Regions from separate parts of the Arthrobacter sp. 2MCAF15 genome, predicted to be linked through region 1. Evidence: predicted binding sites of a transcription regulator. Region 1 holds the regulator's gene; each other region holds the start of a gene.
The links. Region 1 encodes LexA, which represses DNA repair genes until DNA is damaged. Its sites were predicted from a motif close to TCGAACANNTGTTCGA; they were not measured.
Positions count from the first base shown of each region.

Region 2: a site for LexA is predicted at 7,640-7,655, ahead of AB4089_RS13170 (hotdog fold thioesterase). Genes of this name have one in related genera too.
Region 3: a site for LexA is predicted at 8,064-8,079, ahead of AB4089_RS15160 (acetoacetate decarboxylase family protein). Genes of this name have one in related genera too.

Region 1 covers NZ_JBFRGZ010000008.1:263,450-273,523, forward strand. Annotated here, with positions in the region: gene AB4089_RS11735 (ATP-dependent DNA helicase) at 1-1,538, shown strand, start outside; gene lexA (transcriptional repressor LexA) at 1,663-2,412, opposite strand; gene AB4089_RS11745 (LysM peptidoglycan-binding domain-containing protein) at 2,816-3,319, shown strand; gene AB4089_RS11750 (histidinol-phosphate transaminase) at 3,398-4,516, shown strand; gene hisB (imidazoleglycerol-phosphate dehydratase HisB) at 4,588-5,214, shown strand; gene hisH (imidazole glycerol phosphate synthase subunit HisH) at 5,211-5,960, shown strand; gene AB4089_RS11765 (hypothetical protein) at 5,961-6,119, shown strand; gene priA (bifunctional 1-(5-phosphoribosyl)-5-((5-phosphoribosylamino)methylideneamino)imidazole-4-carboxamide isomerase/phosphoribosylanthranilate isomerase PriA) at 6,169-6,915, shown strand; gene AB4089_RS11775 (SseB family protein) at 6,929-7,882, shown strand; gene AB4089_RS11780 (MFS transporter) at 7,945-9,258, shown strand; gene AB4089_RS11785 (DUF1844 domain-containing protein) at 9,364-9,750, opposite strand.
Region 2 covers NZ_JBFRGZ010000010.1:89,386-99,459, reverse strand. Annotated here, with positions in the region: gene AB4089_RS13215 (alkene reductase) at 1-683, shown strand, start outside; gene AB4089_RS13210 (SDR family NAD(P)-dependent oxidoreductase) at 680-1,438, shown strand; gene AB4089_RS13205 (MBL fold metallo-hydrolase) at 1,443-2,480, shown strand; gene AB4089_RS13200 (EthD family reductase) at 2,569-3,225, opposite strand; gene AB4089_RS13195 (EthD family reductase) at 3,229-3,555, opposite strand; gene AB4089_RS13190 (acyl-CoA carboxylase subunit beta) at 3,567-5,150, opposite strand; gene AB4089_RS13185 (MaoC/PaaZ C-terminal domain-containing protein) at 5,283-5,777, shown strand; gene AB4089_RS13180 (acyl-CoA dehydrogenase family protein) at 5,781-6,977, shown strand; gene AB4089_RS13175 (cupin domain-containing protein) at 7,095-7,544, opposite strand; gene AB4089_RS13170 (hotdog fold thioesterase) at 7,765-8,289, shown strand; gene paaK (phenylacetate--CoA ligase PaaK) at 8,306-9,634, shown strand; gene AB4089_RS13160 (TetR/AcrR family transcriptional regulator) at 9,734-10,074, shown strand, end outside.
Region 3 covers NZ_JBFRGZ010000013.1:26,012-36,085, reverse strand. Annotated here, with positions in the region: gene AB4089_RS15185 (SDR family NAD(P)-dependent oxidoreductase) at 1-673, shown strand, start outside; gene purU (formyltetrahydrofolate deformylase) at 1,042-1,905, shown strand; gene AB4089_RS15175 (GcvT family protein) at 1,965-4,439, shown strand; gene AB4089_RS15170 (bifunctional methylenetetrahydrofolate dehydrogenase/methenyltetrahydrofolate cyclohydrolase) at 4,536-5,465, shown strand; gene AB4089_RS15165 (APC family permease) at 5,693-7,123, opposite strand; gene AB4089_RS15160 (acetoacetate decarboxylase family protein) at 7,204-8,061, opposite strand; gene AB4089_RS15155 (helix-turn-helix domain-containing protein) at 8,331-9,947, shown strand; gene AB4089_RS15150 (TetR/AcrR family transcriptional regulator) at 10,070-10,074, shown strand, end outside.

The DNA.
Region 1 (10,074 bases):
GTGAGTGGGCCGAGGAGACGGCCACGGGGGACCGCGACGAGCTCATGCCCGGCGTCACGGACCGGGCCTGGCGTCAGGTCTCGGTCACCTCCATGGAGTGCCTGGGCGCGCAGAAATGCCCGCTCGCGGCCGAATGCTTCAGCGAACTGGCACGGCAGAACGCTGCCGACGCCGACGTCGTGGTCACCAACCACGCCATGCTCGCCGTGAGCGCCTTCGAAGGCCTTGCGGTGCTGCCCGAGTACGACGTGGTGGTGGTGGACGAGGCGCACGAACTTCAGGACCGGGTCACGGGCGCGGTCTCCGGCCAACTCTCCGCGGCGATGGTGCACGCCGCAGCATCCGGGGCCCGAAAGCACACGGGCATTACCGTGGACGCCCTGAACAATGCCGCCGCCCACCTGGAACTGGCCATCGACGGCGTCCCCAGCGGCTTGATGCCCAACGGCCTGAACTCCGAACAGCTGGACTGCATCGACCAGCTGCGCGACGCCTGCCGCGCCGCACTGTCCGACTCGAAGGGGGACAGTTCCACGACGGCCGACGGCGGGCGCCAGCTCGCCCGCTCACGCCTGATGGTGATCCTGGAACTCTGCGAACGACTCCTGGCCGCGCGCGAAAACCGCGAGGTCGTGTGGTTCTCCCGCAACAGCAGCTTCGACCCGGCACAGGGCTTCTCACAGCCCGACGAGAGCGCGCCGGCGTTGATCAACGTGGCCCCGTTGAGCGTCGCGGGGCGTTTGCGTGAGGGCCTGTTCGCCGAGCACACCGTCATCCTGACCTCGGCCACCCTCGCCATCGGCGCAGCCTTCGAGCCTGCCGCCGGCGGCCTGGGCCTGGTCGGCAACGGCGCCCCCAGCTGGACCGGCGTCGACGTCGGATCGCCCTTCGACTATCCGAAGCAGGGCATCCTCTATGTCGCCCGGCACCTGCCCAAACCCGGTCGCGGGACATCCCCTGAAGCGCTGGACGAACTAGAGAAGCTGATCCGCGCGTCCGGCGGCGGTGCCCTGTGCCTGTTTTCCTCACGGCGCGCGGCCGAGGACGCAGCCGAGGCCATGCGGCCCCGGCTGGGCATGAGCATCCTGTGCCAGGGGGAGTCGACCATGACCGCACTCGTGCGCCAGTTCGCCGACGAACCGGACACGTGCCTGTTCGGAACCATGTCCCTCTGGCAGGGCGTCGACGTCCCTGGCGTGTCCTGCCGGCTGGTGGTCATTGACCGGATTCCCTTCCCGCGGCCGGACGATCCGCTGATGACGGCCCGCTCCCGGGCCGTCGCCCAAGCCGGCGGCAACGGCTTCATGTCCGTCTCCGCCACACACGCCGCGATCCGCCTCGCGCAGGGCGCAGGCCGGCTGATCCGCTCGACGTCGGACAAAGGCGTGGTGGCCGTACTGGATTCGCGGCTGTCCACCGAGCGCTACGGCGGATTCCTGCGTGCCGCGCTGCCGCCGTTCTGGCCGACCACCGATTCCGCCATTGCCATGGCGGCCCTCGAACGGCTCGCCAAAGAGTCGGCACAGGCCGCCAAGTAGGCGGCCGCGCAGCCAGCAGACCAGGAATCGCAAAGGTCCCCGTCCGGATTGCCGGCGGGGACCTTGCTTTGGGTGCACATGTTCTTTGGGCGTACGTAATCCGGGATGACCCCGGCCGCAGCCGTCAGAGGGAGCGGAGAACCGAGACGACTTTGCCCATGATGACGGCGTGGTCGCCCAGGATGGGTTCGTACTGGGTGTTCTGCGGCAGCAGCCAGGTGTGGCCGTCCCGCTGGCGGAAGGTCTTGACCGTGGCTTCGTCGTCCAGCAGTGCGGCCACGATGTCGCCATTCACGGCATCGCCCTGGCGGCGGACAACCACCCAGTCGCCGTCGCAGATGGCGGCATCGATCATCGAGTCGCCGGCGACCTTGAGCATGAAGAGTTCGCCATGGCCCACGAGCTGCCGGGGCAGCGGCATGACGTCTTCCACCACCTGGTCCGCGAGGATCGGCCCGCCGGCGGCGATGCGTCCGACGAACGGCACCATTGCCGTGTCGGTGGCGCTGGCGAGTTCGGTGACCGAGAGGCCGCCGACGGCCCGCAGGCCGCTGGACTTCTCGACCCCCGAAATCGCCGTGGTCCCCTCATCCAAGGTCAGCGGCATGAGTACTTCCATGGCCCGGGGACGCTTGGGGTCGCGCCGCAGGTAGCCAAGCTTTTCGAGCTGGGAGAGCTGGTGGGTCACGCTGGACAGGCTAGCTAGGCCGACGGTGTCACCGATCTCGCGCATGGAGGGCGGGTAGCCGTTGTCCGTGACGGAGCGCTGAATGGTTTCCAGAATTTTCTTCTGCCGGACGGTGAGGCTTTTGGGGGCCCGTGCGGGTTGTGGGCTCCGCGAGGAGGCCCTGCCGCCGGTGGCTTGTGCTGCCATGTTCGCCAATGCCTTTCCGTTCCGCCCGGCCGCCATGTCTGGTCACCGGGAACTTCCGGCCTGAAAATGTCAGACCCTGCTGATCAACTACCAATGTTCGAATCAACCGGCGATGTTCGAGTCGTAAAAAGTTCGAGTCGCAAATGTTCGAGTCACAAGTGGTTGTCCTGTCCCTCAAAAATAGGCCAGCTGCAAGGCTTTTTCAAACATTTGTTCTAGCGAGTCTCGACATCGTTCGTTAGTAAGTGCTAAAACAGAACAAGCAAGGTTCGAATATGTGTTCGATTTCAGAGCTCCGGCTCCGGAGGCAATGTTCGGTTCTATGTTCGAAGGTTTCGGTCGGTTGGCGGCGAGTACGCGGAATACGTCGGGCGGCACCGTAAGGTCCAGGAGGGCTCAGTTCATGTCAGCTTCAAGCGCGTTTCACAGCACTTTTGTTCATGGCGTCACGAATCAGCAGCGCCGTGCGGGTCGCAACGTCACTGGTCACGGCAGCCACGGCAACGTGTACCCGATCGGCGCCGGCCGGCGGCCTTCCGCGGCACCGGCCGCGGTGCAGGGCCTGAGTGCCGTTACTTCGGTAAGCCGGAAGCAGCCGCCGCTGCGGCTCACCCGTCGCGGACGTTTCGTTTTCTTTGGCGTCCCCCTGATCCTGCTGGCGGCGCTCATCCTCTCGTTCAGCGGATTCCTCAACGCCCCCGCGAAAGCGGCGGATTCCGCGGACCAGCTCTCGCTGACGCCCACCGTTTCGGTGACTGTGCAGCCCGGGGAGTCCCTCTGGGCCATTGCGGGCTCCGTCGCCCCGGAGCGCGACCCCCGCGATGTCGTTGCCGATATCGTGCAGCTGAATAACCTGGACGCCGCGCGTGTGATGCCGGGCCAGCAGCTGTTCGTGCCGTCAAAGTAGCTCCATCCACCTGGCCCCATGTGCCGTCGCGGGCGTCACAGTTTCAGGGCCCGTCCCGCTACCACTTAAACTGGTCACGTGACTGACCAGCTTGAGCGCCTCAACCGACTGCCCCTCCGAAACAATCTGCGCGGCCTGCGTCCCTATGGCGCGCCCCAGCTGGACGTCCCCATCCTGCTCAATGTCAACGAGAACACCCATGGTGTCCCCGCGGATGTCCGCGAGGCCATTACCGAGGCCGTAAGCGCCGCCGCCGCCGGGCTGAACCGCTATCCGGACCGCGAGTTCACTGAACTGCGTGTTGCCCTCGCCGAATATCTTGGCCACGGCCTGGACGCGGAGAACATCTGGGCCGCGAACGGCTCCAACGAGGTCCTTCAGCAGATCCTCCAGGCGTTCGGTGGCCCCGGCCGGACGGCCCTCGGGTTCCCTCCCACATATTCGATGTATCCGCTGCTGGCATCGGGCACCGACACGGAGTACATCGTCGGTGCCCGCGCGGCAGACTATGGGCTCAGCGCGGAGTCGGCAGCCCGGCAGGTCCGCGAGCTTCAGCCCAACATCGTCTTCCTGTGCTCCCCGAACAACCCCACCGGTACCGGTCTTGGGCTTGACGTCGTCGAGGCCGTCTACGACGCCGGTGAGGCCAGCCAGACCATTGTGATCGTCGACGAGGCCTACCACGAGTTCGCCCACGACGGCACGCCGAGTGCCCTCACGCTGCTGCCAGGCCGGGAACGGCTCATCGTCTCGCGCACCATGAGCAAGGCCTTCGCCCTCGCCGGCGCACGCCTTGGCTACATGGCCGCGGCCCCGGAGGTCGCGGACGCGCTGCGCCTGGTCCGCCTGCCGTACCACCTCTCCGCCATCACCCAGGCCACCGCCCTGGCCGCCCTGCGCCACCGGGTGGTACTCATGGCGGACGTCGAGGACATCAAGCGCCAGCGCGACCGGATCGTGTCGGAGCTGATCCGGCTGGGCCTTCGGCCGGCCGCCTCGGATTCGAACTACGTGTTCTTCGGCGGGCTGGAGAACCCGCACGAGGTCTGGAAAGGCCTGCTCGAGGCCGGTGTCCTCATCCGCGACGTCGGCATTCCAGGGCACCTTCGCGTGACCGCCGGCACTGAGACGGAAACCACAGCCTTCCTCGAGGCCCTTGAACGCATCCTGACAGGCTCCGCAAAGCCGCAGGCCTAGACTTGGTGGGGAGCCCGAGCGTCCCGCCAGACCGCCCAACACCCCTGCCTTCTTCCAAAGGACACATTTACATGAGCAACCCAGGATCCACCGCCGCCGAGGGTCGGACCGCACGCATGGAACGGACCACCAGTGAGTCCTCGGTCCTGGTCGAGATCAACCTGGACGGCACCGGCGTCTCGGACATCAGCACGTCGGTCCCGTTTTATGACCACATGCTGACGGCCCTCAGCAAGCACTCGTTGATTGACATGACCGTCAAGGCCACCGGTGACACCCACATCGATGTCCACCACACCGTCGAGGACGTAGCGATCACCTTCGGCGAGGTGCTGAAGACCGCCCTCGGCAACAAGGCCGGGATCCGCCGGTTTGGCGAAGCGACCGTTCCGCTGGACGAGGCCCTCGCGCAGGCCGTCGTCGACGTCTCCGGCCGTCCCTACCTGGTCCACGCCGGGGAGCCGGCAGGCCAGGAATACCACCTGATCGGCGGCCACTTCACGGGTTCCCTGACCCGGCACGTCTTTGAAGCAATCACGCTGCACGCCGGGATCTGCCTGCACATGAACGTCACTGCCGGGCGCGACCCCCACCACATCGTTGAGGCCCAGTTCAAGGCCTTTGCCCGGGCCCTGCGCGCGGCCGTGGAACCGGATCCCCGCGTCGAGGGCATCCCGTCCACCAAGGGCGCCTTGTGACCGGCCCGGTACTGCGCGACGGGGCCATCATCGACCCCGCCGCCGGGACCAAATTGGTGTCCCCGGAAGGCAAGCCCACCGTTACCGTGCTGGACTACGGCTCCGGGAATGTCCGGTCCGCCGTCCGTGCGCTGGAACGGGCCGGCGCCGACGTCGTCCTCAGCTCCAAGCCCGAAGATGTCCTCAATGCCGACGGCCTGGTTGTTCCCGGCGTCGGCGCGTTCGAAACCGTCATGCGCGAACTCAAGGCCGTTGACGCCATCCGCATGATCGGCCGCCGCGTCGCCGGGGGCCGGCCTGTGCTGGCCATCTGCGTCGGACTCCAGGTGCTCTTCGAGGCCGGCGTCGAGCACGGCACGGAAGCCGAAGGCATGGGGGAGTGGCCGGGCAAAGTGGAACTGCTGCCCGCCGACGTCGTGCCCCACATGGGCTGGAACACCGTCTCAGCCCCCGAAGGGTCCAAGCTGTTCGCCGGCGTAGAGGGCGAGCGCTTCTACTTTGTGCACTCCTACGGCGTCCAGCACTGGGACTTCGACGTCATCCAGCCCCGGATGGCGGCGCCGCTGGTGACCTGGTCCGACCACGGAGCCCCGTTCATCGCGGCCGTGGAAAACGGCCCGCTGTGCGCCACCCAGTTCCACCCGGAGAAGTCCGGCGACGCCGGCGCCCGGCTCCTGCGCAACTGGGTCCAGGGCCTGCGCCCCGCAGCACCGGCACAATCGGCCGCCCCGGAACGGACCGCCTAGATGTGGTCCCTGGTGCTGATGGGCCTCGCCGGCCTCCTGGTTGGCGGCGCGATCTCCTTCCGGCAGCAGAAAAGTCCTCGTTGGGTGCAGATCGTCTTCTACATCCTCGCCGGCATGTCGCTCCTGGCCGCCTACCTCCTGACCCTGCCGGCGTCCTGACGATTCTGCCGCGCTCCCACGTATCCATCCCCAAGCTGAGGACCCCACGATGACCACCGAAACCCCGCTGCCCGTACTTGAGCTCCTGCCCGCCGTCGACGTCGTCAACGGCCAGGCCGTCCGGCTCGTCCAGGGCGAGGCCGGCAGCGAGACGAGCTACGGCACCCCGCTGGAGGCCGCGCTCAACTGGCAGCAGCAGGGGGCCGAATGGGTGCACCTGGTCGACCTGGACGCCGCGTTCGGCCGCGGCTCCAACGCCGAACTCCTGCGGGAGGTCGTGGGGCGGCTCGATATCAAAGTCGAACTCTCCGGCGGCCTGCGTGACGACGAATCACTCGAAAAAGCCCTCGACCTCGGCGTCGCCCGGGTGAACCTGGGCACGGCGGCCTTGGAGAACCCGGAGTGGACGGCCCGGGTGATCGAACGCTTCGGCGACAAGATCGCCGTCGGCCTGGACGTCCGCGGCACCACACTCGCCGGCCGCGGCTGGACCAAGGAAGGCGGGGACCTCTGGGAGGTGCTCGGCCGCCTCGAGGAAGCCGGCTGCGCCCGGTACGTCGTCACCGATGTGACCAAAGACGGCACGCTCCAGGGCCCCAACGTCGAACTCCTGCGCCAGATGGTCGAAAAGACGGGGAAGCCGGTGGTAGCCTCCGGCGGCATTTCCAGCCTTGAGGACCTGAAAGTCCTGCGGTCGCTGGTGCCGCTCGGCGTGGAGGGCGCCATTGTCGGCAAAGCTCTCTACAACGGCAACTTCACGCTGCCCCAGGCCCTCGACGTCGCCGGTCGCCGCTAGGCGGTCAGCTCTCATGACGCACCCCCACGGGCCGCAAGAACCATCCGGGCCGCACGAACCAACCGGGCCGGGACTGCCGGCGGGCACCGAAGCGGGACCCGTCCGGCACCTGCCCGGCCACATCGCGGCTGCCCTCGCCGGCGCCGGCGGGCCCACGGACTCTGCCGGCCAGCCCTGGGCAGGCCGCAGCTTGTCCGGCGATGACGCAAAGATCCACAACTTCGAGGACGACGACGGCGCCGCCGACGCCGGCTACCTGGCGGCCCTGGCGGATCTCGTCGCGGGCACGGGAGACGAGGCGGCCGTGGTGGCCGCGCTTGCCACCGCCCGGGTGTTCGTGCCGATCCTCGCCCAGCTCGCCGAAGAAGACGAAGGCGCTGTTGGACCCCACGGGGACGAACTTCACGGCGACAAGCAGGCCGATATGGCCCTGGTGACGCTCAAGGCACCGGACGGGCGGACGGCCATGCCGGTGTTCACCTCGGCGGCGGCACTGGAGGCGTGGCATCCGGAGGCCAGGCCGGTGGCCGTGTACGCGGCCCGAGCAGCGCTGTCCGCGGTCGCGGAAGGCGCCCAGCTCCTGGTGCTGGATCCCGGCTCCGACGCGACGTTCGTGGTGCGCCGGCCGGCCGTGTGGGCCCTCGCCCAGCAGAAGACCTGGACGCCGTCCTATGCCGATCCGGATCTCGCAGGTGCCCTCGGGGAAGGCGCAGTTGGCTTTCCGGCGGTCCGCCGTGTTGAAATTCATCCGGGGGGTGGAGTTGCCTCGGCCACGGCCGATGGCAGGCGGCTCCCCGGTGGGGGAGCCGGCCCGGAACTCCGTGTGGTCCTCTACCTTGAAGACGGGCTCGACGCCGCCGGCGTGCAGTCCGTCGTCGCCGGCCTCAACAACGCCTGGGCCCGGAATGAAATCTTTGCCGAGCGGGTTGATTCGATCGAGGTCAAGCTGCAGCGCGCAGCACCATAGCTGACGGCCCAACGGGGGACATCCCCGGTGCTGCCGTGGGCAGTACCAGAAGGATGTAGTCCGTGAACTTCGCGCTTTACCGTCAGCTGCTGGCCGTCCGGCCCATCAGGCGGCTCCTGCTGGTCGGGATGATCGCCCGCATACCGCACTCGGCGGCGGGCGTTCTGCTGACCCTGCACATCGTCCTGACCCTGGGCCAGGGCTACGCCGCAGCCGGCGCTGCGGCCGCCGTGATGACGATCGGAATCGCCGTGGGGGCGCCCTGGCGCGGGCGCCGGGTCGACACCGTGGGGCTGCGTAAGGCGCTCATTCCGTCCGTCGTCGCCGAGACCGTGATCTGGTCGATCGTGCCGCACGTCTCCTACGAGGTCCTGCTGCCCCTGGTGTTCGTCGGGGGCCTGCTGACATTGCCTATCTTCAGCGTGGTGCGGCAGTCACTGGGCGTGCTGGCCCCCGGGGAACAGCGCCGCACGGCCTTCACCCTGGACGCCATCGCCACCGAACTGGTCTTCATGATCGGCCCGGCAGTCGGTGCCGTCGTGGCCACCAGTGGCCAGTCCGTCCTGGGCCTGACAATCGTGGGCGTGGCCACATCCGTCTCGGGACTCTTCCTCATGTGGTTCAACCCGCCCACCCGGAGCGCTTCCCCCGACGCTGAACTCGAGGCGCAGGAGCTGGAATGCGCGGAAGCCGCCGTCGTCGCCGCGGCGCCGGCCCACCTCCAGGAGGCCGCAGCCGAACTGGCACCCCTGGCGGCCGCCGCCGAGGAACGGCGCCAGCGGGGCTCCGGCCTGCGCCACCGAGTCATCCACAACTTCAGCTGGTTCACCGCCGCCGTGGGAGCCGTATTCGCTGTAGCGGCCGGTGCCGGCATGGTCCTCAGCGGCACCGACGTCGGCATCGTTGCGGCTCTCCAGACCGGCGGCCACCAGGCCGAAATCGGTATGGTGTTCCTCTTCTGGTGCGCGGCCTCGGTGGTGGGCGGCATCCTATACGGCGCCATGCACCGACCCGTTTCTCCGATCCTCCTGTTGCTGGGGATGTCCGCGCTGACCATCCCGATGGCCTTCGCGACCGACGTCTGGACGCTGAGCCTGCTCTCGTTGCTGCCGGGTCTGCTGTGCGCACCGGTGTTGTCCGCAGCCTCGGAAAAGGTGGCCGAACTTGTTGACGAGAGCCGGCGCGGCGAGGCGATGGGCTGGTACGGTTCGGCACTCACCGGCGGCGTGGCCCTGGGTGCGCCGCTCGCGGGCCTGTTCATCGACGTCATCGGCCCCTCTGCCGGCTTCTTCTCCGTGGGACTGGCCGGAGTGGCCCTCTGCCTGGTGGGACTCGCCCTGCAGCAGGTGCGCCGCCGCCGCCTCGCCCAGGTCTGACCGGGCTGAGGCCGCGGGCAGCGCGCGCCCTGGGGCGTTAACGACGACGGCGGCGGGTGGACCTCAGTGGTCCGCCCGCCGCCGGTTTGGTGCTGACGATTTTGCCTAGTTGACCGGGCCGGTGTACTTCTCGCCCGGGCCCTTGCCCGGCGCATCCGGAATGATCGATTCCTCGCGGAAAGCGAGCTGGAGCGAACGCAGTCCATCGCGCAACGGACCCGCGTGCTGCGAGCCGATCTCCGGGGCCGCTGCGGTCACCAGGCCGGCCAGGGCGGTGATCAGTTTGCGGGCCTCATCCAGGTCCTTGAGTTCCTGGGCATTTTCCTCGGCTGCGAGGCCGAGCTTTACCGCGGCGGCGCTCATCAGGTGGACGGCGGCGGTGGTGATGACCTCGATCGCGGGGACTTCCGAGATGTCGCGGATCTGCGCCGAGACGTCGGCCGGGGCGGCTGCGGGCTCGAAGACGTGGGAATTACGCTCTGATGTGCTCATGCTGGTAAGCTTGTCACAGACCGACTAAATGTCGCTATTTTGCAGTTTGAATCCAAGTCAGTTGGAATCCACGTTTTTGGGACACCCGGCGACGCACATGTGCGTTGAACGGGCATCTTTCTGTAGAGTTGACTTTAGTTTGCAAGCGGAGATCTCTCCCACCCGCGTCAGCCGCGAAACTTCCTTCGGGAAGCCCCTCCCTTCGGGAGTCAAGGTTGCCGGGTACTGGTCGGGCGCTACCTTGGACTCCGGTCCACAGGAAGTGCATGCCCCTCGCAGAGGTTGGCAGCTCCGATCTCGAGGCCTTCGATTGCTCCGGCAATT
Region 2 (10,074 bases), on a different contig from region 1:
CGGCCCGGAACGCGGTCCGGGCCGGATTCGACGGCGTGGAGCTGCACGCCGCCAACGGCTACCTGATCGATCAATTCCTCAACGACGGGTCCAACCGCCGGACCGACCACTACGGCGGCTCCCTCGAAAGCCGCATGCGGTTCTTGCGCGAGGTAGTCACCGAGGTGGCCCGCCACCTTCCCATGGAACGCATCGGCGTCCGCCTCTCGCCGTCCTCGGTTTGGATGGACGCCAACGACTCGGACAAACGCACCCTGTATTCCTCGGTGGTGCGCCTTGTCAGTGACTTGGGAATCGCCTACCTCCACCTGGTGGAACCCGAGATCGCGGGGTCCACCACCGTGGACCGGCCGGCCGCCTCCATCCCCACCGCCGAACTGGCAGGATTGTTCGACGGCGTCGTCATCGTCACGGGCGGACATGACCAGGTTTCCGCCGAACAGCTCCTTGCCGACGGAATCGCGGACCTGGTGGGCTTCGGCAGGCTGTTCATTTCCAACCCCGACCTCCCGCACCGATTCCGGGCACAGGCACCTCTGGAGCCCCTGCGCCCCACGGGCATCTACGGTGGCGGACCCGAGGGCTACACCGACTATCCCCGCTGGCAAGAAGCATTACCTGACCCGCTGTTCCCAACGCCGGGCGCTCCGACTCGAACTCCTGAAGGAGACACAGCATCATGAGCAGCACTTCCCTCAATGTCCTGGTGACCGGGGCGGGCGGCGGCATGTGCCGCGGCATCAATGCCCGCCTCTCCGGCTCCGGCCACACCATCGTCTGCGTGGACCTCGACGCCGGGAGCAGCGAGGCGGCCGCCCGGGCCATCCGCGACTCCGGCGGGAAGGCCGTAGCGTTTGCCGCCGACGTGGCGGACGAGGCCGCCGTCGGCACGCTGCTGGCCGAGGTGACCGCCAAAGTAGGCCCCGTGCAGGCGCTGGTCAACGCGGCCGGCATCCTCGACCGGAAGTACCTCGCGGACAGCACCGCGGAGACCTTCCGGCGCGCCCTGGATGTGAACCTGGTGGGTCCGTTCAACCTGATCAAGGCGTTTTCCCCCGGAATGATCGAGGCCGGCTGGGGGCGGATCGTCAACATCGCTTCGATCGCCGGCGTCACGGGCTACCCGTACCCGAGCTACGCCGCCTCAAAAGCCGGACTGGCCAACCTCACGCGCTCCCTCCTTGAGGACTTCTGGGGTACCGGAATCACTATCAACTCGGTCTGCCCCGGCGTAGTGGACACCCCCATGGTCATCCAGGAGGTCCGTGACCAGGTACGCCGCCGCGTCCCCACCCAGACCATCGTTGACCCCGCCGAAATCGGCGCCATGATCGCGTACCTGCTGACGGACGATGCCCGCAACATCAACGGCGCGGACCTCCTGATCGACGGCGGCGCCACCAGGCTCTTTTCGCTTTTCAATAACCATGCAGAGTAAGACGATGCAGACCAACGGCATCACCATCACCGGGACCGCCCAGAAGGAGGCCTGGCAACGCCGCGTCCTCCCGCCGGTCGAGGTGGTGGCGCCCGGCGTCCACAGCGTTCCGGTTGCCTTTCCCGGAAATCCGATGCGCTACACGCTCTGCTACGTGCTGCTCGACGGCGATGAATGCGTGGTGGTGGATCCCGGCTTTGACAGCGACGAGGGACATGGCCAGTTGATGGCTGCCCTGGGCCTTCTGGACGTGGGGCCGCGTGAGATCAGCGGGATCGTGGCCACCCACTTCCCCACCGACCACCTCGGGATGGCGGCGCGCCTTGCGCGGGGCTCCGGCGCGTGGATCGCTTTGGGGCAGCAGGAACGCCGGCACATCTCCGCGTTCGATGACGCCCACGCGGAATCGGAACGGGACCGCGAGCGCATGCGGACCTGGGGCGTGCCCGAGGGGCGGGTGGCCGAAGCCGCCATGAGCCCTCAGGGCCTCCACGATATGCGCCGCCTCGCCGACCCCGACCGGCGGCTGGGCGACGCTGACACCCTGGCCGCGGCCGGACGTAACTGGCGCATCATGGAAACACCGGGCCACACCCCGGGGCACATCTGCCTGTGGGATGACGATGGCGAACTGGTGTTGTCCGGCGACCATGTCCTCCCCCGCATCTCCCCCAACGTGTCCCTGGAGATCCGCGGCGACACCGATCCGCTGCGGCACAACATTGAGTCGCTGCAGCGGATCGCGGGCAACGACCACTACGAGGTCTGCCCTGCACACGAATACCGGTTCCGTGGCGTGGGCCACCGCGCAAGGGTCCTCGAAGAGCACATTGCGGCGCGTTCACGGGAAGTCCTGGACGTCCTGGCCAAGGGCGCGCCCACGGTGCACGAGGTGGCCCGGCAGCTCACATGGTCCCGGGGCTGGGAGTCGCTTGGCGCGCTGCAGTTCAGGCTGGCCCTGAGCGAGACGGCCGCCCACATCCGGTATCTGGCAACCTCCGGCGTCCACGCGGGGGTGCCGGGGCTGACCCCGGTGGTTTAGGGCTGGATTCACGCAGACCAAAAAGATCCCCGGGCTCCGTAGAGTCCGGGAATTTTGGCCGGGCGGCATTGCCAGCTGTCGGCGCCCATCAGATGATGACGAGTTCCTCGGCGACGCGGGCATGCAGCCCGGTCAGGACACACTGGACCCTGTCCACGTGGGCCGGCAGCATGCTGGCGGCGGCACGTGCGGCCGCCTCGTCGGCGAAGCCGAAGGAGATGGCAACCTCAGGAATGTGTTCCTCGCGGCGCAGGGCCGCGCGGACCAACAGATCCGCCCCAGGAACGAGCACGTTCACGCCCTGGCCGAGGGCGCCGTCGAATGTTGTAGACAGCTGCCCCGCCCAGCGGTCAACCGCCTCAACGTCGTTGTCAATTCCGTCGCGCCAGCGTGCCAGCACCCAAAGCTTGAACGGCCACGGGGCGTGGGGCGCGCCGGCGGTCACCGGTCCCCCCGTGAGGCCACTGAGGAATTGCTGCTCATCGACCATCAGGCGGTCCGCCACCGTGGAGTCGAAGGCGGCGTGCACGACGTCGTCGGCGGCGAACCACAGCTCCACGATGCCGTCCACGCGGTACAGGCCAGCCCCGAGTCCCGGCGCGGATTCCAGCACATGGTTCTGCCGGTAGTCCGTCACGCCGGGCAGCTCACGGGCAATCTCCGCGTGCGTGGTGGACCAGTGCGTGCGAAAGCCGTCGCTGGCCAGGCCGTCCCGCTTCTCCAGGTAGGTGATGCGTTTGGGCACCGGTCAGTCCCCCGCGGCCGCTAGCGGCACGTCGACTTCTTCGGCAAGGAACCATTCGACGCTCTCCAGGAAATGGTGCTCATGGTCGAACAGCTCCTTACCTTCGGAGCCTCCGTACGCGGCCTTGACGTCGGCCACCGAGCGGAACCACAGTTCTGCCATGCCGCTGTACGGCCAGGCCTTCCGGTGCTCGATTGCGGGGTTCTGCCGGTACCGGATGATGCCCGGGAGCTTGCGCACGTAGGCCGGGTGCTCAACGTTCCAGAAGTGCAGGAACTCCTCCCGGGTCAGTTCCGGCTTGGCTTTGATGACGGCGACCACCTTGATCATGGGTGCGCGCCTTAGGCCGGGGTGACGGCCTGGCGCCGCTCCACGGGGACCATCTTGCGCTTGGAGTACAGGCCCAGCCGCCTGGTCAGATCGGCGCGCAGCTCGTTGGCGGGGACCACAGCTTCTACAGCGTTCGCGTTGGCGATCTTGAAGACGTCGATGCCTTCTGCATACTCGGCTTGCTTGGCCAGGATGAACGCCTTGCGCTCGGCCGGATCCTCAATCTCGTGGATCTGGTTGTAGTAGATGCCGTTGACTGCGGCGTCCGGCCCCATCAGTGCGGGACGGGCCGTGGGCAGTGCGATGACAGCGTCCGGGTTCATGGGGGCACCGGACATAGCCAGGTAGCCGCCGCCGTAGGCCTTGCGGACCAGGACAGTGATCCTCGGAACCCGGCATTCAGAGACGGCGAAGATCATCTTGGCTCCGTGCCGGATGATGCCCTGGCGCTCCACGGCAGATCCAATCATGTATCCCGCGATGTCAACGAGGAAGACGATGGGGATGTTGTAGGCGTTGCAGATCCAGATGAAGCGGGCAGCCTTGTCCGAGGAGTCGGGGAAGATGGAGCCGCCCATGTGCCTGGGCTGGTTGCCCACCAGCCCCACCGGGCGGCCGTTGATGCGGGCGAAGCCGGTAAGCATCTCGGGAGCGAACAGTTCCTTGTACGGGAACCAGGATCCTTCGTCCACGAGGGATTCCACGAATTCCTCCATGTCGAAGACCTCGGCCTCGCGCAGCGGAACGATTTCCTGCAGGGTGCGTCCGGGGCGCGGCTCGATTGCGGGGGCCAGCGGCGCGGGGGTTTCCCAGTTTGCGGGCAGGAAGGACAGCCAGACGCGGATTGCGTTGAGGGCTTCCTCGTCGCTTTCCACCAGGACATCGCCCAGGCCGGAGACCGTGCAGTGCATCTCGGCGCCGCCCATTTCCTCCAGCGTCACCTTCTCGCCGGTGACCATTTCCGCCAGGCGGGGTGATCCCAGGTAGGCGGTTGCGTGCCCGCGGACCATGATGGTCATGTCGCAGAGCGCCGGAACGTAGGCCGAACCCGCAGGCGACGGGCCGAAAAGGGCACAAACCTGGGGAACACGACCGGAAATCTGGACCTGGTTGTAGAAGATGTTGCCCCAGGCGTGGCGGCCGGCGAAGCTCTCGAACTGTTCGTCGATGCGTGCACCGGCGGAGTCGAAGAGGTAAACGATGGGGATGCCGGCGGCATCAGCGTTCTTCTGCGCCTGGGTGATCTTTTCGAACGTGCGGTTGCCCCAGGTGCCGGCCTTGACGGAGTAATCGTTGGCGATGACGCACACTTCGCGCCCGTCAACGCGGCCGAACGCGATGACGACGGCGTCACCGGGCAGGCCTTCCTCATAGCGGGCGAGGAGCCCGTCCTCGATGTAGTTTTCGTCGTCGAACAGGATTGCCAGGCGTTCCCGAACGAGGAGCTTTCCTGATTCTGCGATCTTCTTGCGGTTCTTCTCTGAACCACCGAGGCGGGCCGAAGCGAGCTTCTCGGTCAGTTGTTCGTGCACGGTTGCTGCGGGGACTCCGATGTCCGGCACCGGCGCGGGGGCGACGATCGTAGCTTCACTCATGTTGAGCCTCCAGGAATTCGAGTTGTTGTTCCCTAATTAGTATACGAACAAGCGTTCGCTAGTCTAGTCTTATTCCAGGTGACTTACGATTCCCCTAGGCTCCGACCTCATTCACCCGAACAGGAGAGAGACATGCACAGCATTGATCCCCAACTGGCCGGCACCACGCTGCCGCAACCCAAAGGCCGCCCTGACCACTACTGGGAAGATCTGGTGGCAGGCGACGTGGTCCGCACGGCAGGTATGACCATCACGGATGCACACCTGGTCCAGTGGGCAGGCCTCACGGGCGACGTCGTCTCCCTGCACCTGGATGAAACCTATGCGGCAACGACGCCGTTCGGACAGCGCATCGCCCACGGGCCGCTGACCATGTCCCTGGGCCTGGGCCTGATGACCCAAACAGGCTATTTCAGCAACGTGGTCGCATGGCTGGGCCTGGATGAAGTCCGTGCCCTCGCCCCGGTGTTCATCGGGGACACCATCCATGTTGACGCCACGGTAGCCATGGCGCGCGAGACCAAAAAGCCGGACCAGGGCATCTGGAAAATTGATTACTCGGTACTGAAACAGGACGGTTCCACCGTCATGACATTCAGCAGCAGCTTCATCATTAAAAGGAAGTAGGCCATGACAATCCAGGACAATTTCCGCCCGGCACCGCCGGCCGAAATCTCCGAGCCCGACGAATTCGCAGCGCTGCGGACACGTGTGCGCGCCATGCTCGCCGAGCACGTCACGCCGGAGCGGCTCAACAAGTTCGACGAAGCCGAAGAATACGACGTCGAGCTCTACCGCGAGATTGGCGCCGCCGGTTTGATCAAGCTCGACGGCGAGCTCCACGGCCATGGACCCAAACACCAGGCGCAGGCGGTGGTTCTTGAGGAACTCGGCGCCGGCCCCACGTCGGTGGCCGTGAGCATGGTGGTCCAGTACATGGGCGTCCAGCTCCTTCACACCTATGGCAACCGCCAGCAGCAGGAAGAGTTCCTGGCTCCCCTGCACGCCGGCAAAGCCAAGATGTCCTTCGGACTGAGCGAGCCCGACGGCGGAACTGACGTTGCCCGGGCCATGAAGACCAACGCCACACGCCTGGACGACGGTAGCTACTCCATCTCCGGACAGAAGAAGTGGATCGGCGGTGCGATGGACGCGGACTACCTGATCCTTCTGGCCCGGACCAGCGAAACCACCCGCTCCGCCATTGACGGCATCACCATGTTCTTGCTCCCCCGCTCCACGCCCGGGATCAGGACCGAAGTCATCGACACCATGGGCATCCGCGGCCTTGCGCAGTGCGACGTCTACCTCGACGACGTGCGGGTCCCGGCAGCGAACGTCCTGGGTGAACTGGACAGGGGATTCCGCCAGGTTCTGGATACGCTCAACGGCGAGCGGCTCAATGGAGCCGCGGTGGCTTTGGGGATCGCCCGCGGAGCCATGGAAACCGCCATCGGATGGGCACGTCAGCGGCACGCTTTTGGCCGCCCCGTGGGCTCCTTCCAGGGGCTCCAGCACAATCTGGTGGATGCCAGCGTGAAAATTGAATCCGCCAGGCTCCTCCTGCGCCAGGCAGCAGAAGCGTCCGACGGCAGCGAGGGAACCAATGAGACCTGGTCCGCCATGGCCAAGCTCGCGGCGTCCGACGCAGCAACCACCACCACCGACGTTGGCATGCGGGTCATGGCCGGCTGGGGGTTCTTCCGGGGCCTGCCCATGCAGCGTTACTTCCGCGATGCCCGGCTGTACACGTTCGCGCCGCTTACTGACGAGATGACGCGCAACTACATCGGCGAGAAGCACTTGGGACTTCCCCGGTCCTTCTGACCGGCACCTATCAACGACAAGGGGCGGCTACCTGTTCGGTAGCCGCCCCTATATTTGGACCAACGACAACAAAAAGGGCGACTACCCTTTGGTAGCCACCCTTTTGCTTGGGGGAAATCAGGAACGGTAGTCGATTTCGAGGTCCACGACGTTCTGTTCGCGCAGGTTGACGACGATGTTGTCCGGCGTACGGGTGGTCATCCAGACCAGTTCCTCGGTCTTGCTGGCGTTACCCTCGATGTGCGGCATAAACGGCGGCACGAAGACGAAGTCACCCTCTTCCAGGTAGACGATCTGGCTGTAGCCCTCGCCGTAGCGGATGAAGCCACGGCCCTTCAGCACATACCCTCCCGTGTTGGCTTCCCCATGGTGGTGGGCATCCGAGATCTCCCCAGGACCGGTGAAGACCTTGCCGAACCAGAGTCGCTCAACCGGACTGCTTTCCTTACTGACGCCGGAGATGCGGCGGGCATTCAGCGTCTGCCCCGGCGCCGCGGCCAGTTCGTCCGCTCGATTCACGCGGAACAAGTCCACGTTGCGGTTGATGTCAAAGGCCACTTCAGTCATGGCAAATCCCTTCCAAGGTTTTTGAGTTGCCGCCGGTTTCGTCGTTGCAGCCGGGGCCCGAATTCAGTATGTGTCCTTCGCATCAGCTAGTCAAGACGTACGCTTGTTCGTTCAATCTCGGTCGCAGCGGGAGCGCCGACGCCTAGCGGCCCTTGACAGCTTGGTCCAAAATGGGATTACCTAATGAACATTCGGTAAATAAAGCTGGAGGCAACGACGCATGGCTGAACTGACGGTTTCCGGGGGCACCCACCCCATCCTGAAAGACGACTACGCCTCGGAATGGATGGGCATCGAAGTCCTGGCGCTGGACGACGGGCATTCCACGATCCGCATGACACTCCGGCAGGAAATGCTCAACGGCTTCGGCATGGCCCACGGCGGAATGATCTTCGCCTTCGGCGACACTGCCTTCGCACTCTCCTGCAACCCGGCCAATCCGCTCCCGGGCGAGGATTCCAACATCACAGTTGCTGCCGGCGTCGACATCAACTTCCTGAAGCCCGCCTTCCGCGGACAAGTGCTGACCGCCGTCGCGAACCGCCGCGCCAGCACCGGACGCAGCGGGCTGTACGACATCCAGATCTACGCCGCCGACCCCGCGGGCACGCCCGCGGCACCGCTGTCGGTACCGGCCGGCGCGGCCCCCGCAGCCACCCTTCCGGGCCAGCTCCCCACCGATATCGCCCCGGGCGAACTCATCGCCGAGTTCCGCGGCCGCAGCCGCACCATCTCCAAGAAATAGAAACAGGGAACCACAGATGACCCAAGAAACTGCCGCCGCCACCACTGACGCTGTCCTGGACCGCGAGGAAACCATTTCCCGCGACGAACTCGAGGCGCTCCAGCTCAGCCGCCTGCAGCACACGGTGGCCTACGCCTATGACCGCGTCCCCCTGTACAAGCGCAAGTTCGACGAGGCCGGCGTCCACCCGACCGACCTGCGTGAACTCTCCGACCTCGCCAAGTTCCCCTTCACCACCAAGGAAGATCTCCGGCTCGAGTACCCCTTCGGCATGTTCGCCGTGCCGCAGAACGAGGTCGCCCGGATCCACGCCAGCTCCGGCACCACCGGCCGCGCCACCGTGGTGGGCTACACCAAGAAGGACCTCGCCGACTGGGCCAAGCTCGTGGCCCGCTCGCTGCGCGCCTCCGGCGTCCGGCCGGGCATGAAGGTCCACAACGCCTACGGCTACGGCCTGTTCACCGGCGGCATGGGCGCCCACGCCGGCGCCGAGGCCCTCGGCTGCACCGTCATCCCGATCTCCGGCGGCCAAACCGAACGCCAGATCACGCTCATCCAGGACTTCAAGCCCGACGCCATCCTGGCCACCCCCACATACCTGCTCACCATCGCCGACGCAATGATCAAGCAGGGCATCGACCCGGCCTCCACGTCGCTGAAGTACGCGGTCCTGGGCGCCGAGCCGTGGACCGAGGAAATGCGCCACGAGCTCGAAGTGACCATGAACATCAAGGCCTGCGACATCTACGGCCTCTCCGAGGTCATGGGCCCGGGCGTCGCCGGCGAAGCGGTGGAAACGCAGGACGGCAGCCACATCTGGGAGGACCACTTCCGGCCCGAGATCATCGACGCTTTCGACCCCTCGGTGGTGCTGGGCGACGGCGAACCGGGCGAGCTGGTCTTCACCTCGCTCACCAAGGAAGCGCTGCCGATCATCCGGTACCGTACCAAGGACCTCACCCGGCTGCTGCCGGGCACCGCGCGCCCGGCGCACCGCCGCATGGGCCGCATCACCGGCCGCAGCGACGACATGATCATCCTGCGCGGCGTGAACCTCTTTCCGTCGCAGATCGAGGAGATCGCCCTGCGCATCCCCGAGCTCAGCCCGCACTTCCAGCTGGAACTCACCCGGCCCGAGGGGCACCGGATGGACCAGATGACCGTCAAGATTGAGCGCCGCGACGCCGTCACGGCCGAGGGCGCGGCGGCCGCCGCCAAGGTCCTGCAGCAGCAGATCAAGATCCATGTCGGTTCCTCCTGCGCCGTGGACGTCGTCGACCCGGGCTCGCTGGAGCGGTCCAACGGCAAGCTGCGGCGGATCTACGACATGCGACCCAAGGGCTGACCCGGCCCCGCTTGTTCAGCCACCCGGTCGGCCCGGCCGGCGTGTCCTGCGAGGCCACGCTAGCCGGGCTGACCGACCGTTCATGAGAAACTAGCGAGTATGCCCACCACAGCACCCACCACCAAGCGCGGCCGTCCCGGCTATGACCAGCAATCGGTCCTGCTGATCGCCGTCGACGTCTTCAACCGCCACGGCTACGACGCCACCTCGATGGGCATCCTCGCCGAGAATCTGGGCATCTCCAAGTCCGCGATCTACCACCACGTGCCGTCCAAGGGCGATCTGCTCAAGCTCGCGCTGGACCACGCCCTCGGCGGCCTTGAGGCCATCCTGGACCGGCCCGAGGCGCAGACCGGCTCGGCCGATGCCCGGCTGGAATTCGTGGTGCGCCAGACCATCTCGGTCCTGGTGGAACGCCTGCCGTTCGTCACGCTGCTGCT
Region 3 (10,074 bases), on a different contig from region 1:
ACGAGAGCTTGAAAAGACCGCAGCCCTGATCGTGGAGGCTGGCGGCCGCCCCGCAGCCTTCGTTGCCGACGTTACTGACCTGGAATCAATGCGGCGTGCAGTGAAAGACGGTCAGTCGTTCTTGGGCACGATCAGCGCGACCGTAGCCTGCGCCGGCGTGGAAGTCCAGGGAAGTGTCCTGGATCTTGGGCTGGAGGAATGGAACCGTTCCCTTGCGGTCAACCTAACGGGAACGTTCGTGACCGCAAAGACAACCGTTGATTCGCTGATCAAGACCCGGGGGACGTTCACCGCGATTGCCTCGGACGCAGGGACAAATGGTGCCCAGGGGTACTCGGCTTATGTAGCTGCAAAACACGGAGTGGTCGGGCTGGTTCGGTGTCTCGCGTTGGATTTCGGCCCCGTCGGTGTGCGCAGCAACGTCATTTGTCCCGGCTTCGTGGAAACACCCATGGCGAAGAGACTCTTTGCGAAAGGCTCCGAAGAGGAGGTGCAGTTCTACAAGAGTTCTGTGCCGTTGGGCCGTTTCGCGAAGCCCGAAGAAATTGCGGCCACTGTTCGCCACTTTATGGAATCCACGTATGCCAACGGAACGGTCTACGCCGTCGACGGTGGTGCTACGGCCGGCTACTTCGTTGGATCCGACCAATCCCACCCCGCTGCCCCCGTGTGATCCTCCCCCTCCGTGGGATTTGAAAAGCAACTGCCGTGCAGCACCGACAAGGTGCTGCACGGCAGCGCCATTTCTCAGGAAAATTCTGCACCCGATCAGTCTCGTCCCGACCCCGAGCAATAGCGCAAAGAAGTGCACGGCCGGGACTTCACTTCACGCCCCTCGGGGGTACCAGAGTATGAAAAATGCCCGCATTTCTTGCATTTTCAGCATGGAGTTGGGATTTTTGGTCGCATATGGTCGATGTTGAACGCGATATTTCCAGTGCTGTGAGGCGTTCCTTCTGAAACCTCTGGAATTTTCGCCCATCCACGGATGGCGTCCGGCTTGAGGACACCAACGTGACGAATCCCCACCTAGGAGTTCCTATGAATCACGCACATCCCCGCGAAGTGATTCTTTCCCTCAGCTGCCACGACACTCTTGGAATCGTCCATGCAGTATCAGGTTTCCTGGTATCGCATGGGTGCAATATCCTCGCCAGCCAGCAGTTCGACGACGCGTCCGAAGACACGTTCTTCATGAGGGTTCATGCAACCTATCCGGGGACGGTATCAATTGGTGACTTGAAGACGGCATTCCGGGCCACAGCGGATGCCTATGGCATGTCCTGGACCATGGCTGACACCGCTGACCGTCCCAAGGTAGCGCTGATGGTGTCCAAAGCCGAACATTGCCTCAATGACCTTTTGTTCCGCTGGCGGGCAGGCCAACTGAAAGTCGATTTTTCCTTTATTGCCTCGAACCACCAGACGCTCCAGCCTGTGGCCGACGCCCACGGGATCCCGTTCTTCCACATCCCTGTCACACCTGAGACGAAACCTGCAGCAGAAGACAAGCTGCTCGCCCTCATTGACGAACACCAAGTGGACCTGACCGTGCTGGCCCGCTACATGCAGGTCCTCAGCGACGAGCTCTGCCGGAAACTTGCCGGCAAGGCCATCAACATCCATCACTCGTTCCTCCCCGGCTTCAAGGGCGCCAGGCCCTACCACCAAGCCTTCGACCGGGGGGTCAAGCTCGTAGGCGCCACCGCTCATTACGTGACCGGAGAACTGGACGAAGGGCCGATCATCGAGCAGGAAGTCCTTCGGGTCGGGCACGACTACAGCCCGGCGCAGCTCGCGGTTACAGGCCAGGACGCCGAGCGGCTTGCCTTGTCGCGGGCTGTCCAGTGGCACGCCGAACAGCGAGTCCTGCTTAACGGCCACCGCACCGTCGTCTTCAACTAACTACCAACTTCAACACCCTTGCCACGCAGGGCACTGACCATCACAGAAGCGAGAACCCCATGGACAGGCTTGTCGACCGCAGCATCAGCGCCAAAGCATTCACGGACACGTCCCACGACCCCCTGCCCGCACGAGTCCGGACCGTCATCGTTGGCGGCGGCATCGTCGGCGCCAGCATCGCCTATCATCTCGCCGCGGCGGGGGAGAGCGACATCCTTGTCTTGGAGAGCAACGTCCTCGGCAGCGGCACCTCATGGCACGCCGCCGGTCTCGTGACGGGCGCGCGCGGCTCGACAACCATGACAAAGCTCGCAAAGTACGGGCTGGAGTTCTACGGCAAGCTCGAGCAGATGTCCGGCGTTGACGTCTCATTCCAACGCTCAGGGTCCCTCAGCGTGGCCCGTACAGCCGGGCGGGTCGATGAGATCCTTTACGCAAAGGATGTCGCCGGCCAGCAGGGTTTGCGAACAGAATGGCTAACCGAAGACCGCTTTAAAGAAGTGTGGCCTCTGGCCAGCCATGAAGGGGTCCTGGGCGCGCTACTGCTGCCGGATGACGGACACATCAACCCTGGGCACGCAACTGTTGCCTTCGCCAAGCTGGCTCATGAACTGGATGCACAGATCCGCGAAGGCGTAAAGGTCGAAAGGGTTCTGCGCGAAGGGCACCGGGTCGTCGGTGTCCTCACAGATCAGGGCACTGTGCACTGCGAACGGGTGATCCTTGCCTGCGGGCTGTGGACCCGGGAACTCGCTGCGACGGCGGGGGTGAAGGTGCCGCTATACGCGGCCGAACACGTTCACGTCCGCTCCGAACCTATAGATGGGGCGGGTCCGGCGCTGCCCGTATTCAGGGATCTGGACAGCAGTTATTATCTGCGCCATGAGGCTGGGCGTCTTCTGGTGGGAGCGTTCGAACCCGATGGCCTGCCGCGACCTGTCGAAGACATTCCCGGCAATGGATTCGCCGAGTTCTATCCGGACTGGGACCACTTTTCTCCGATCCGGTCGAAGGCAGAAGCAACCGTCCAAGCGCTCACTACGGTCGGGTATGACCGATTCCTCAACGCCCCGGAGAGCTTCACCCCTGACGCCAATTTCGCCATTGGTGAGACCGCGGAAGCCCCGAACCTGTACGTGGCGGCGGGCTTCAACTCACAAGGAATCATCTTTGCCCCTGGAGTGGGTAAGGAACTGGCGGATTGGGTTATTTCAGGAACTCCCGGCTTCGACTCGTCCAGTGTAGACGTGCAGCGCTTCTCAAGGCACCAAAACAACCGCAGGTACCTGCAATCACGAACTAAAGAAGGCCTGGGCCGGCTGTATGCCATGCACTGGCCGAGTCTGCAGATGGACACGGCACGAAATGTTCGCCGCACGCCCTTGCATTCCAGGCTGGCAGAGCTTGGAGCCTGTTTTGGTGAAGTCAACGGCGGAGAACGGGCCAACTGGTACGGCGAGGCTGGAATGACGCCCAGCTATGACTACAGCTACGGCCGTCCGACCTGGTTTGAGCGGGTCGCCGCCGAACACAAGGCAGCCCGTGAAGGCGTAGTCCTCTTCGACCTCAGCCCATTCGCCAAGTTTGAAGTTGCCGGTCCTGACGCTCTGGCGGTGTGCCAGCAAGCGACGACGGCCAACGTCGATGTACAGCTCGATAAGGCTGTCTACACCTTGTTCCTCAACGAGGCTGCCGGGATCGAACTTGACGGCACGGTGACCCGCCTGGGTGCGGACCGCTTCCTGGTAGTAACGCCATCCTTTACCCAGCAAAAGACCCTGACCTACCTTCAGCGCCTTGCTGAGGGAAAGGCAGCGGCTGTTTTCGATTGCACTGCGGGACTTGCCACGATCGGCGTCATGGGACCTAAGAGCAGGGAACTGCTCTCCAGGGTTTCACCTGAGGACTGGTCCGACGAGGCCCAGGAGTACACCCATGGCCGGATGGTAGAGATCGCGGACGGCTACGCCTACAGCCTGAGGGTGAGCTTCGTGGGGGAACTCGGCTACGAGCTGTACCCCAGTGCCGACCTGGCAGTAAACGTCTTTGATGCATTGTGGGAAGCCGGCCAGGATCTGGGCATCAAAATGGCTGGCTATCATGCTTTGGATTCGCTGCGCAGCGAAAAGGGCTTCAGGCACCTTGGCCACGACATTGGCCCTATCGACGACCCCTACTCGTCGGGTCTGCGCTTCACGGTGGCCCTCGACAAACCAGGGGGTTTCGTTGGAAGGGACGCGCTGCTCAAGCTGGACCCCGCTGCACCAGAACACCGCACGGTTTATGTGGCGCTGGAGGACCCGGAGCCCGTGTTTGTCCACGATGAGACCGTTTACTGCAACGGTCTCCCCGTCGGCCGCATGACCAGCGGCAGCTACGGCCACACGCTCGGCCGAGCCGTGGGCATCGCAGCCATCAACCCTGATACCGACCTCTCCGGTGCCTTCGAAGTTCAATGCAAGGGACAGAACTACGCGGCAACGGTCTCACGGCGACCGTTCTATGACCCCAAGGGCGAACGGCTCCGCGGCTAACAATCACGCCTGTGCACTGCACCGCCTCCCGAAGAATCGGCGTACGCGGGCCAGCGCCGGTCAAACAGAACCTCAGCATCAAGTAAGGAGCAAAAGATGGCAGGGAATCTACTGGAGAAAAACGCCGTGGCGGGCAGACCAGGGCGGGTCCTGGATGGGAAAGCAATGGCAGGGGCCATCAAGAGCGAATTGGCTCACCGCGTTGCTGCGCTGAAGGAAAGCGGCACAAACGTCGGGCTTGGAACGGTCCTGGTTGGCGACGACCCTGCAAGCCGCTCCTATGTCGCAGGAAAACACCGCGACTGTGCGGAAGTAGGAATTAAGTCAATCCGGAGGGATCTTCCAGCGGCCATCTCCCAGACCGAACTGGAGGCCGTTCTGGAAGAACTGAACGACGACCCCAGAACCACCGGCTATATTGTCCAGCTTCCTTTGCCAGCCCACATCGATCAGAACGCCATCCTGGAAAAAATTTCGCCGGAGAAGGACGCCGACGGCCTGCACCCAACAAATCTTGGACGACTTGTCCTCAATGTTGGTGCTGACCTTAGCTCTCCTCTACCTTGCACTCCCAACGCCATCGTGGAGCTGTTGGCCAGGCACGGGATAGCACTTCAGGGGCTGGAGGTTTTGGTCATAGGACGGGGGGTGACGGTCGGTCGTCCGCTGGGCCTACTCCTGACACGCCGGGCTATCAACGCCACTGTTACTTTGGCTCATACAGGATCGCTGGACCTGCCCGGCCTGATAGCCCGCGCGGATGTCGTTGTTGCCGCTGTAGGCGTGCCGGGACTCGTTAAAGCCAGCCAACTGAAGCCTGGAGCGATTGTATTGGACGTTGGCGTTTCGCGCATTGTTGATGAGGACACCGGAAAGGCGGAACTCAGGGGCGATGTTGAAGCCGACGCCGGCACAGTCGCCAGCTGGATATCGCCCAATCCCGGGGGAGTTGGTCCAATGACCCGGGCCATGCTCTTGGCTAATGTCGTGGAAGCCGCTGCGCGGAAGTCCTTGACTTCAACCTGAGCGTCAGCGGCGATATGGTTTCGCCGGATGCGGCACGGCGCCGCAGGCTCGCAACACCTGTACGCGTGCTTCCGTGCCCGCTTTCGGTGAAGGAAAAGGAGCTGCACACGTTGTAGCTCCCTCTAAGCAGGGCGCGCCCCATTTCGTTTGGAAACGGGGCGCCCTCTGCTTACGGGAGGCAATCCAATTCTCCAGCGCCCATGGCACCGGTGATGTTCGGAGTTCTGTTAGAGGAGGTCCGCCAAAGCGTCTTCCGCGGCGGGCTTGCGCTTATGCGCAACGACGAAGGCCAGGAAGGCGACTAAGGTCAGGACTAGCGCGATCCACGGGAGTGCTCCGAAGACACCCTCACCTGCGCTTGTTAGCGCGTAGTAGAGCACGTAGGCGCAGGCGCCCCCGCCGACAATAAAGGTCGCAACCAGTACTGGATTCGGGCGCCCTTCCCGAACCACTAAAACCACAGCAGCCACGGATGCCAGTACGTACGGCAGCAGGTAGCAGTAGGAAAACAGTGTGTAGAGATACACAGATGACTCCAACGGCGGGGCAGACGAAACCAGCTGCAGGGTGATGGGAATTCCCGCAGCGATGAATGTCATAAAGAACACCGCAGCCGAGGGAGAGTGATGACGCTTGTGGATGCGCGAAAGCTTGTTTGGCAGGAGCCCTGCGGACGCCGCGGTCGCCACGATACGTGAGCCATAGTTGAACGTCGCGATAAGGCCAGCGAATGTCGCTGCCGCGAGGAGGAGGTCCAGCGGTGCCGCCAGATACCCCACCCCGCCGATGTGCGCCAGAACCGCAGCGGGTGATTCACCGGCCGCCAGCTGGTCCAGGCCGGCTCCCAGTGACGGAATCTGAAACCAAAGGGTCAGTATGTATGCCGAACCGGTGACACCCAGAAGCCACAAGACCAATCGGGGCACATTGCGTTTAGGATTCCTGGTTTCGCCCGCCATGGCACTCAATCCCTCAAAGCCCACGAAGTAGGCAAGCGCGATCAGGGTTCCCTGCAGGATGGCATCCCACGACATTGCCTCGCTGCCGAAATCGAATTGAGGCGCCAGGGAGTAGCCTTCAGTCGCTCCTGCCGCCGCCACCGTAACCCAGATGACGAAAGGGATGCCGATGAAGGACAGAACTGCAGATACTTTCACTGAAGCGTCCAGCCCCCGGTAGGCGATGGCCCCCGCGATGACAGCTATGACAATGGCCGAAAGCGCTTGACCCATCGGCGTCGCGGCCCAGTCCATACCCATTTGAACCAGGAAACTGGAACTGAAGATGACAACGCCCGTCACAACAGCTGCCACAGCGATCAGAATGCCCACGACATATCCCGCGCCAACGAGTGCTCGGGCGTAGGGGCCCAGCACTGAGGCCACATAAGACATCAGCCCGCCGGTGGCTACAAGGCGCCGCGAGAACGTCGTCACCATGGCACCGATGGCACAGGCACCCAGAAAGGCGATGAGCATCGACACCCAGGAAGCATCGCCGGCATAGACGATCATGTAGCCTCCGGCCAGAGCGATCCCGGGGCCGATCTGTTGGGCGGAAAGCCCAAGGATGGTTACGGAAAGAAGTGATGCCTGACCGTGCCTGAGGGTTGTTTCATCAGTTTGCGGCGGACTGATCGCGTTGTGTTGCTGTGTCATGAGAGTCTCCATGGACTTGACGGAAGGATGGGCTGGCACGAGTGCGGCCAGCGGAACACCATAGGCCTGGCACCCATGGCTCAGGCCAGGGCCAGTGTGGGAACGTCCTGCTTGAGCGTTGCTTCTTCAGTGTGGCGGCCGGCGGTCTCGCGCAGGTCCGGCCAGTCGTCGTACATGCGGCCAAGGATGTAGGGCGCGTAGTCGTGGCCGTCGTCGTTCAGATTGACGACGTCGACGATCTCCCACGTCATCCTTCCGCCCGTCATTCCTCCCCCTGTAAATTCGCCAAGGGGGACACTGCCGATGCCGGGGTCCCAGGGGGAGCCCTTGAGGACGATGTGCGGGTTGTGGAGTTCCCGGTAGCGGTTCACTGTCGAGCCGAGCTTGAAGACGACCAGTTCGCGGTCTTTGAGCGTGAACCCGTTAGCGCCGAAGTGGCCACGGAGTTCAAAGTAGAACTCCTCCTGGAAGGGCTGGGCTCCCTGTTCCGGTCCCATTTCGGCTTGGAACTCCATGATCCGGTGGTTCTTGCGTTCGACGAACGCGAACAGGGTGTCGCCGTCGTCGAACGAATCGATCGTTCCCAGCTTCTTCGGCATGCCCCAGAGCTCGCGTCCGGTCTCGAGGTTGACTTCCTCGGTCTCCAAAACGCTGAGGTAGTAGATTCCTTCGGCGTCACCGAACTTGGCGTTGATGTGGATCATGGCGCAGCGGTCCCGGCCTGTTCTGTTCGTGCGGCCGTTCGCGACCTCCATGAAAGACATGAAGGATACGGTCACTTCAGGTGTATCCGTGGGTTCCAAACAAGGCGGCAGCACCGAACGTGCGAATTCCTCGGAAGTGGAGAAGGTGAGGTACGAGTACGTGTTGCGGGTCGCGAGGCCCTCGTAGTAGCCGAAGTATCGCTGGATCTGTTCTTGTGTCCAAACGTAAGTCATTTGCGAATTCCTGTTCGTGAGTGTCTGCTTGCGGCCACTGGTGCCTTGTCGTTGGCTTCTGGTGGCGGAGCCGCGCGTGTTGCCCGGGCTGCTGTTCAGAGGTAGCCCCCCGTGTCCCGTTCGGCTATGGAGCCCGAGGCCCCGGCGGAAGCGTTTGAGCCAGCTTAGATCCCACCGCCGCGTCTGAATATCGTCGGTTCGCACAGAGTTGTGATCCAGCACTCATCCATATGTACAATGGTTCATATCGCTGCAGGACAGGATTGACTATGACAACGATTCGCGAACTAGTGCACTTCCCTGATGCCGGAGCTCGGCTGATCGCGGGCGGCCGCGGTGAAACGCGGTTCATCGACGCAGCCAACGTCTGCGCCGAGACCGACCCTTGGCGGTGGCTCTCCAGTGGTGAACTGCTGATGGTGACCCGTGATGCGCTCCCGGCAGACTCACGAGGGCAACAATTTCTAATTCAGCAGTTGGATCGCCACGGCATAGTAGGCCTCGCAGCCTCGGATCCGCGCGGGAATTCGCCATTCAGCGAGGTGATGTGCAGAACTGCCGAACACCTCGGGTTTCCGCTGCTTCAAGTCAACTGGGAGACACCTTTTTCGACTTTGGCGGCCTTTGTCTCGAAAGACGCCGCAGAGCAGGCCCAGGCCGGCTTAAACAAAGTTGCCGACGTCTACGAGGCCTACAGCAAGAGTCTTAGTCGAACGGCGCGGCCGTTTTTGAGTGACGAAATTTCCTCCATGCTGGGCATACGGGTAGAGGTGGTGGAGGCCGAGACCGGATGCTCACTCTTTACGCGATCGACGGTGGACTCAGGCGTCCTGAACGAGCGGCGACGGCTTCTCAATATCGGTAGTACCGGCTCCGCTGACCGCCGGGCAGCCATTGCCGGCCGCGATTACTATGTACTGCCGATCAAGGGACGACACCATGTGTGGCTAATGACACCGGCTGATCAGGAAGTCGTCGACCGCCGCAGTTTGCTCCACCTCTGTACGTTGTTCGCCGTGGAGGTCGAGCGCTACTACGTGGAGCACAATGGAGATAGCTCAGCCCTCACGGAGACAATGGTCAGATACTTTGGAGGGTTAATCGACGTCGAGCAGGCCCTGAATTCGCTTGCCCGAAGAGGATTGGGGCAACCTCCCTGGCGGGTCATCGATGTGGGAGCAGAAGCCTCATCAGACTTTCTGCTCTGTCTCAAACAGGCCGGTATTCCGCATATCCCCTTGACATACGCGGGAGGAGTGTCGGTTCTTGTCGATGCGGTCAGGTTCGACGAAGACCGCGGGGCAGCGGGTGCGGGCCAAGAGCTACCGCAAAGCGACAAGTTCTGGTCGATTGAATCCTTCACTGATGCCGCCCGCTCTGCCGCATGGGCCCGCCACCTTGCTTCAGAGCAGTACCAGAGGCCTAACCTGATAGGCCGCGCACTGGCCCCTGCCACCCTGACCGGAGCAAGAGAGCTTGTCGAAACGGTACTCGGCGCGCTCGTGGAATATGATGCGTCGCATCGCAGCGACCTGGTCCGGTCACTTGAATACTTTCTGGCCTGCAACCGTTCCTGGGAGTCTGCCAGCACCGGCCTTCATGTGCACCGTCAGACGCTGAGATATAGGCTCGGCCGGGTCACCGAGCTAACCGGCCGCCGGCTGGACAATATGGACGATCTAGTCGAACTGCATGTCGCTCTGAAAATTCAACGCATTCTGGAAGCCATGCCCGTCCCGATGTTTGGAGTCAACGGTGCACGTCGGGATGACGAGGCGCGGCAGGGAAGGCCGCGAACTCCCGGCGGCTCCATGCACTCCGGTTTGGAAGCAACCGTGGCCGGTCCGAAGCAGACTCTATTCGCAAGTCCGGCGGTCCAGTCATGAGAACAGAGACGACGGTGCATAGTTCACCAGAGCCTACGGAACCTGCTGCCCCGAGTATCCCCGAGGCAAGCAAGCCGTCCGGAGGAGGACGCCGCCCGCGACGCTACGACCCGGACCGTCGAATGCG